Regions from separate parts of the Agrobacterium sp. NPDC089420 genome, predicted to be linked through region 1. Evidence: riboswitches for the same ligand, from Rfam matches in the RefSeq annotation. Region 1 holds a riboswitch; the other holds the start of a gene.

Region 1 (4,178 bases):
CGCGCCATGCCCAACAGCGTGCTGACCGGCGAAGCCAACCTCCTGGTCTTCCCGAACCTCGATGCCGCCAACATCACGCTCGGCGTGACCCGCACGCTGACGGAGGGCCTGCATGTCGGCCCGATCCTGCTCGGCACGGCCCTGCCCGCCCACATCCTGTCGCCCAGCGTCACCTCGCGCGGCGTCGTCAACATGGCGGCCTTCGCCGTGGTGCAGGCCTCGCATCCTTCGGTGTGATAGAGGCGGCATTAACGCAATTTTGAACAGGCTGTTGCCGCATCGCGGCGACAGCCTATGTTATCTTCCTGAAACACGGATTTCGTGAAGTATAACGCCCCTGCCACCGGCCGGGGACATCGAACGGATCGCACAATTGACCCGGCGCAGCCGCATCATCGGCCTCCTGCTTCCCCTTGCTCTTTTCGCTCCGGCCGCCGCTTTCGCGGATCAGGTCTGCGACACGCTTTATGCGCAATTGCGCGAGCCGCCACGTGTCGTCGGCAATACGGCCGAGGTGCGGCGCTACGCCAATGCGCTCGCCCGCCAGAACATCGTCATCCGCAAGATCAGGAACGACCTGCGCAGCTATGGCTGCTCGTCGGGCAGCGTCATCGTTTACGGCAATCCCAATGCCGGCCTCTGCGCCGAGATCGGCGATGCGCTTGCGGATGCCGAAGCCGAACGCGACGCGATCATCCGCGACCGGGACGATGCCATGGCGGCGGCGCGCAGTGACGACGGCGACATCAGGCGCCAGCGCATTCTCGCCGCGCTCGATGCCAATGGCTGCAGCGCGATGCCGGAAACGGACACGCAACTGCCGCAGGCCCCCCATGTGACGCGTTACCCCGATGCCTTCCGACAGAACGGCGGTGAGCCGGGACAGGCCGGGCTTTCACCCTATCCCGGCGCCGCTGCCGAGGGCGGCCTGCGCACACTCTGCGTGCGCACCTGCGACGGCTCGTTTTTCCCGATCGCCTCCAATGCCTCGCCGCTCGATTTTCGCGCCCAGGCGGAGCAGTGCCAGAAAATGTGCCCGGGCACACAGACCGAGCTGTATTTCCACTCCATGACGGACCAGGAAACCGCCGACATGGTGTCTGCCGAGACCGGCAGACCCTACAGGGACCTGCCGACCGCCTTCGCCTACCGCAATTCTTCGACCAAGGTCCCCGGCTGCGCCTGCAACATGGCCGCCTATCATCAGGACATGCAGAAACAGGAAGAAGCCGCCCGGCCGCAGACCGAAAAGCCCTATTCCAGCATCACCACCATTCCATCACCGCAGGGTGACAAACCCCGGAAACCCGTTGAACAGCAGGCGGCAAAGCCGCCGGAGCAACCAATTCCTGAACGCGACTATGATCCGAACGATACCAGGGTGCGCGTCATCGGCCCGAAATTCCTGCCCGACCAGACGGGGCGGATCGACCTGAAGAATCCGGCGCTGAAAGGCGCGCAGCCGCAGCAATAACGCCCATCATACACCCGTTGTGACGCGAGCGGACACCACTTGCTTCTTCTCCCGGGCCGGGAGAAGAAAAGGCGGCAACGCCCCGCCGCATTCACGGAGCTCTGTTTTTACACCCCACCCCAGCGGTTGCGGAACACCAGCTCCTCCAACGGCACGCGCTGGCGCCAGCCCTTCACCGCCAGTTCCGGTTCGGTGTAAAGTTCGTTGACCCGGCCAAGGCACAGCCAGGCGACGATTTCGATATGCCCGGGGATTTCCAGAATGGTGCGAATGTCGCTGTCATGAAAGATGCTGACCCAGCCGACGCCGATGCCTTCGGCGCGGGCGGCGAGCCAGAGATTCTGGATGGCGCAGACGGTGGAATAGACATCCGTGCGCGGATTGTGGGTGCGGCCCAGCACCACCTTGCCGCCGCGGGTGGGATCGCAGGTGACGCAGATGCTGAGCGGCGCCTTGCGGATGCCTTCGAGCTTCAGACTGCGATAAAGCGTCTGCTGCTCGCCTTGAAACATCGCCGCCGCCTCTTCATTGGCGCGGCTGAAGGCCACGAAGGCCGCCTGCCGCACCGCGCCATCGGTGACGAGGGTGAAGTTCCACGGCTGCATGAAACCGACGGAAGGCGCCGAATGCGCCGCATTCAGGAGACGCTCGACAAGCTCGTCCGGCAGCGGATCGGGCAGGAACTGGTCGCGCACATCGCGGCGCGTCTCGATGGCGCGGTAGATCGCCTCGCGCTCCTCGCCGGAAAACGGGCGGGCGGGCGAAAGCGCATGATCGCATGGATCGGCTCGTAGTGAATTGCCAGCGGACGGATCGGTCGGCATCGTTTAACCCCAACAATGCGGGCGCGCGGGTGCCGAAACCATGCCGGTTTTGCAGCAGCGACACGCCTCTTCAGCAACCTGCCGCCGTCCGCGCGGTTCGGTCTATCCTGCCAGGCCGGTCTTCTGACTCGGCTTCATCCGCCCTTTTTCGCCTTCCCGAATAACTTCAGTGGCATAAAAAAAAGGGCATCCGCCTCACAGCGCTGGGCACGTTCCGGTCTTTCACCGGATTCCCGATTCTCCCGCCGCAAGGGCGGGCACCTGACGCAGGAAGCTATGGGCAAGAAAATTTGCGAATGCAAGTATCACCCGGCTGGCGCGACAATATGACCGTGCCCTCACCTCCATCCTTCCGCCCTGGACCCGGCATGACGCAAGCGGCACCGCTTACGGCATCACGCAACCGGAAAATACCGCACATAAGCGAATTCATCGCCATCCGGTGACCAGTTGGGCGAGTTCATCGTGCCCTGCCCGCCGAACAGTTCAAACAGCGTTTCGACATTGCCGCCCTCCATGTCCATCAGCCGCACCCGCACGTCGAGATCACGCGGATGGTCGAAGACATCGCCGTCATAGGAAACGAAGACCACCTTGTCGCCTTTGGGAGACGGATGCGGAAACCAGTCGCCATAGGGGCTGTCGGTGATGCGTTCGACGGCGGAACCGTCCACCCGCACCCGCCAGATCTGCATCCGCCCGGTGCGGCTGGAATTGAAATAGATCCACGCGCCGTCGGGCGAATAATCCGGTCCGTCATTGCGGCCCTCGCCATGGGTCAGCCGCGTCTCGGTGGCGGTCTCGATATCCATGGAATAGATATCGAAAACCTGATCGCGAATGCCGCAATAGGCAAAGCTTTTCCCGTCCGGCGACCAGCCATGCCAGTAGGAGGGAAGGTTCTTCGTCATCAGCCGCGGCGCGCCGCCCGCCGAAGCCATCAGATAAATCGCGCTCTTGCCGAACTCCACCTTGTCGGAAATGGCATAGAGCGAACCGTCAGGCGATATGCCGTGGTCGTTGTTGCAGAACGTCGCAAAGCCGGTATCGACCTTTTCGGGTGACATATCACCGGCAGGAGACAGGCGGTAAAGCAGCCCCTCGCTGTTCAACAGCAGATATTTTCCATCCGGAGACCAGTTCGGCGCCTCGAACAGTTCCGGCGTCTGCCAAACCACCCGCATCTGCCGGGTGCGGATGTTGAAGATTTCGATGGAGCTGCGCATTCTGCCTCCCGGGCGTGTCTGTGTTCTTGCTCAAGGCGCTCGGCAACAGAGACATTCCGTTTGCATCCGCCATCGCCGTGATTATGATCCTATGGCCGCAGGCACCGTCCTGCAAATTCAAATCGGAAAAAACGCCAGCGCCCCGGCACCGTCCGCGCCGCTGGCCGTTTCTCCCAGATCCGAGGTTCCGCGATGAAGACCATCGCCGATCACGGCATCCGCTTCGGCCGGATCGCCGCCATGCTTCCTGTCAGAAATATCGAAAAGGCCCATGATTTTTACGTTGGCGTGCTGGGCTTTGAAAAGACCTTCGAGAACGGCACCCCCGTCGGCTTCATGATCCTGAAACAGGGCAATGCCGAGCTGCACCTGACATTGCAGCCCACCCACAAGGCAGCCCCCTTCAACGTGGCGCATATGCTGGTCAGCGATGTCGATGCGCTGCACGCGCTGTGCAAAGGCCACGGGCTGCGCATCATCAAGGGCCTGCAGGACAAGGATTACGGCCTCAGGGCCTTTGTCTTTGAAGACCCCGATGGCAACCGCATCGATGTCGGGCAGGTCATCTGAGGTGAGTTGACGGCGCGGGGTTTTCTCCGCACCGTTTATGGGCTGTCAAAAAAGCTCCTCACACGCGACACCATCCTCGGGCTT
Region 2 (4,178 bases), on a different contig from region 1:
TGACCGCCCCCTCTTCTGCCCGAGAATGAAGGCGAAGGCCGGCGCACCGACGAGCGCGGTGATGACACCGATCGGCAGCACCTGACCGGGAATGACGATGCGTGAAAGGATATCGGCGACGATCATGAAAACAGCGCCGGTCAGCGCCGTTACCGGCAGCAATAACCCGTGGCGAACGCCGACGAAGATGCGCGCCGCGTGCGGAATGACGAGACCGACAAAACCGATGGAGCCAACCAGCGACACCATCACCGCCGTCATGATCGCCGAAACCGAGATCAGCACCGCATAGGTCCGGCGCACCGGAATACCGAGGGAGGCGGCGGCCTGTCCGCCGAAGGCAAAGGCATCGAGCGCCCGGGAGTACCAGAGACAAACCGCAAGGCCCGCAATGCTGACCGGCAGGGCAAGCCAGACATCCGGCCAGCGCACGCCGGAAAGATTGCCGAGCAGCCAGAACATGATGCCGCGCGCCTGTTCGGCATTGGCCGATTTGGTGACGATGAACGAGGTCATGGCGTTGAACAGCTGCGAGCCGGCCACACCGGCCAGAATGATGGCGCTGTTGCCATGGCCAGCCCGCACCACCAGAAGGCTGACCAGCGAGAAGGCAACAAAAGCGCCGATCAGCGCCCCCGCCGGCATGGTCAGGAATCCGGCTCCGAAACCCAGAAGAGCCACACCGACCGCTCCGGTGGAGGCGCCGGCGGAAATGCCGAGAATATAGGGGTCGGCCAGCGGGTTGCGCAAAAGCGACTGCAGCACCGCGCCGGCGAGCGCCAGCGAAGCGCCGCAACAGGCGGCGACAACGGCGCGGCTGAGACGGTAACTCCACACGATGCCTTCATCCAGCGGCTCCAGCGGATAAGCCGCTTGAAAGACCCGGTTGGCGATGGTCTTGGCCACCACCTCGAAGGGAATGGCGGTCTCGCCGATGGCCGCTCCGGCCATCAGCGCGACAAAAAGCAGGGCGAGCGCGGCCAGAGCCAGCCCCGCCCTGCCGAGATGGACGGAAAAACCCCTCACTTGGCGAGGCCGGCAGCCGAAATCGCCTCGGCCAGCGTTTCCATGCCTTCGATCGTGCGGATGGTCGGGTTCATTGCCTGCGCATCCATGTCAAAGACATGACCTTCCTTGACGGCCGACATGATGCTGGCGACGGGATCGGTGGCGAGGAACTTGTGCTTGACGGCAACGTCATCGGCCGGAAAACGGCGGCGATCCATCTTGCCGGCCACGATGACGGACGGGTTGGCCTTGGCGATGGTTTCCCAACCGACCGTCGGCCATTCCTCGTCGCTCTCGATGATATTCGTCAGACCAAGCGCCGACATGATGTAACCGGGAGCGCCATGGCGGCCCGCCACGTAAGGATCGATATCCAGTTCGGCGCTGGAGAACCAGAATACGGCCGAGAGCTTGCCATTCGCGGAGGCGATCTTGGCGCGGGCGGCTTCCTCGCGCTTCTTCAGATCGGCGACAACCTCCTCGCCACGGTCCTGCACGTTGAAGATTTGGGCAAGATCGCGGATTTCCTGATAGATCAGCTCCATCGTGAAACCGGTCTTGCGCACGCCGTCACCACCGCCGGAATTATCCTTGCCGACGCAATCAGCCGGTGAGGTGTAAACGGGAATACCAAGCTCGGCGAATTGCGCCGGCGTGCCGACGACACCTTCGGGGCCGATCTGCCACTGGAACTGGGTCGTCACCAGGTCCGGCTTCTTGCCGACGACGGCCTCGAAACTCGGATCGTTGTCGGCCAGCCGCTCCACCTTGGCGTTGGCGTCTTCGTAACCCTTCAGAACCGGGCCGATCCACAGCGCCGTGCCCACCACCTTGTCCGCGAGGCCAAGCAGGTAAAGAACCTCCGTGGTGCTCTGGCCGACGGATACCGTGCGGGCAGGCGCCTGCTTGAAGGTGATCTCGTGACCGCAGCTGTTGATCGTCAGGGGATAGACCGTTTCCGCCGCATGGGCGGCAGCGGCGGGCAGAACTGCGAGCGCAGCGGCCAGAAGGCCGGCATAGGCCGGCAGGCGTCCAGAATGAAACATATGTTCTCCAGTCGAAATTAAATCGCTTGTTCCAGAGCGGCAAGCGCTAGAACGCGCGGCAACAGCGGAACGTCTTGTACGGAGAACGACGACGGGACGCAAAGCAAATGTTATAAAATAACATTACAATATCCTCCTCCGGGCTTCCCCGCCCGTAACGATGGTTCATATTTTGACGGCAGGTCTCCTGGCTCACGGATTTGCGCCCTTCATCTGCCTTCCCGCATTCCGCGGAATGCAGTGGCATGACGCGTTGAAGCGTCACGAGGATGAACGGCAATCCGCTTACAGTTGCGGGGGCAGCCACGGCATTGGGCGATGATCATCACCCGCACCATGTTCCCTATTAATCCCTTCGCCTTTCGGCTGCAGGAACCGTCGCTTTCTCACATACGGGGCAAGAGACCGGGCGTCAATCGCCAAAGCATGTCGCGCAAACGCATGGGAAAGGTTCCGCGCCGCATGCTGGCGGGAAACAAATCAAAGCATATCGGATAATTCGATGAGACGCGGCGGGGCTCAGCAGAGGGACGGGCCTGCCAGGGCGAAAACTCCCGCCGACCCGGAACCTGACGGCTGCGGTGTATTTTTAGACATGGTCGTCAGGGTTTCAATGGCAACCAGCCCGGATTGCGCCAGAAAATCGGTCAGAAGACCATCGTCGCGCACGGTATCCAGGCGGACGAGCTGCCCGTCGAGATCGACAAGATGCCGTCTCACCAGTACAATCGCATCCGTCTCGTCATCCGCAACCACCGGGCCGACGATGTGGCCCCGCCCGGCCGCCCGCCGCAGCGCGAAGGCGACAAGGCGATCGGCCTCGAACAGGCCGTAACCGTTGTTCTCCCGCAGGAGCCGTTGCAACACGGTCCTGCGCGAAACGCCGAAAGCCGCCCGGTCCAGATCTTCCACGGCGGGCAAATGATCTTGCGAAAGCGGCTCGATCCGCTGTCTTTTGCCAGGCTGCGGCGTCTCGGCGCTGCCACGGGCCTTTCCCCGCAGAAGATGCACCTTCTCCGTATCTCCGGTAAAACCGAGCCCTGAAAAAAGCCGCCGCGACACCTCCGTGGCGTTCAGCCGCAAGGCGGCGGCGGGATGTTTCGCCACAAGCTGCCGCACCAGCCAGGGTGCTACGCCCTGCCCCTGCAGGCGCGGGGAAACGATGACCATGCCAAGCGTCGCAAAAGCCTGATCGTAAGGAAAGAGCATCGCGGTTGCGACCACGCGGTCGATCTCGTCCAGCGCCGCAAGGCCGATACCGCATTGACGCAGGAAACACCATTCATTGGCGTGATACCGCCATCCGACAGCCATGGAGAGGGCATGCAGATGATTCGCCTCCACATCGGCTATATCCACGGTCCGCAACTCGAAACTATCGACTTTGAGCAGCTCCATAACCAACGGCTCTCATCCCCTCCGGCGCGGAACCATCTGTCCCGGCAGCCCAGCCCACGACATCCGAAGATAACCGGCCTTGCCGGCAGGAATTTTCTGAAAGTCCTGGGAGCACACAACAATCTACCGAAATCATTGCCATTTCAGCAGATAAACGCCGCCAGCCGCTCTAAGCTTCTGCGGTGAATAATCCGGCCAGCGGCCAGTGGGGACGAGCATGAACGCAATCGAAATCCTTGAGCGTCTCGTCGCCTTTCCGTCCGTCGTTGGAACCGCCAATGGCGATATTGCCGGATGGATCGCCGATTATCTGGAAAGCCATGGCGCGAAAGTCTCGCTGCTGCCGGGTCCGGAGGGCGACCGCGCCAATCTCTTCGCTACTTTCGGGCCAGCCGATGCCGCCGGTTATATCCTCTCCGGCCACATGGATGTGGTGCCGGCCGGAGAACCGGAATGGTCTTCCGATCCCTTCACGCTGAGAACCGAAAACGACCGGCTTTACGGGCGCGGAACGACAGACATGAAAGGGTTTCTAGCCACTGTGCTCGCCGCGGCGCCGGCATTTTCGCGCATGGCGCTTGAACGGCCGGTGCATATCGCCTTTTCCTATGACGAGGAGGCGGGCTGCCGCGGCGTTCCGCATCTCATCGCCAGCCTGCCGCAGCTTTGTGCCCCGCCGGCGGGCGCCATCATCGGCGAACCGAGCAATATGCGCGCCGTTCGTGC

What was found. A riboswitch is a leader RNA that binds a small molecule or an ion and turns the genes downstream of it on or off. The one in region 1 is predicted to bind cobalamin.
Region 2: another riboswitch for cobalamin. It lies ahead of ACI2KA_RS20185 (ABC transporter substrate-binding protein); the one in region 1 lies ahead of bluB (5,6-dimethylbenzimidazole synthase).

What each region holds. Positions count from the first base shown of each region.
Region 1 covers NZ_JBJDMY010000007.1:116,143-120,320, reverse strand. Annotated here, with positions in the region: gene ACI2KA_RS13220 (NADP-dependent malic enzyme) at 1-237, shown strand, start outside; gene ACI2KA_RS13215 (DUF2865 domain-containing protein) at 374-1,474, shown strand; gene bluB (5,6-dimethylbenzimidazole synthase) at 1,582-2,298, opposite strand; cobalamin riboswitch at 2,394-2,578, opposite strand; gene ACI2KA_RS13205 (hypothetical protein) at 2,694-3,524, opposite strand; gene ACI2KA_RS13200 (glyoxalase superfamily protein) at 3,717-4,094, shown strand.
Region 2 covers NZ_JBJDMY010000014.1:107,896-112,073, reverse strand. Annotated here, with positions in the region: gene ACI2KA_RS20190 (FecCD family ABC transporter permease) at 1-1,026, opposite strand, end outside; gene ACI2KA_RS20195 (ABC transporter ATP-binding protein) at 1-1, opposite strand, end outside; gene ACI2KA_RS20185 (ABC transporter substrate-binding protein) at 1,023-2,054, opposite strand; cobalamin riboswitch at 2,214-2,449, opposite strand; gene ACI2KA_RS20180 (GNAT family N-acetyltransferase) at 2,574-3,452, opposite strand; gene argE (acetylornithine deacetylase) at 3,670-4,178, shown strand, end outside.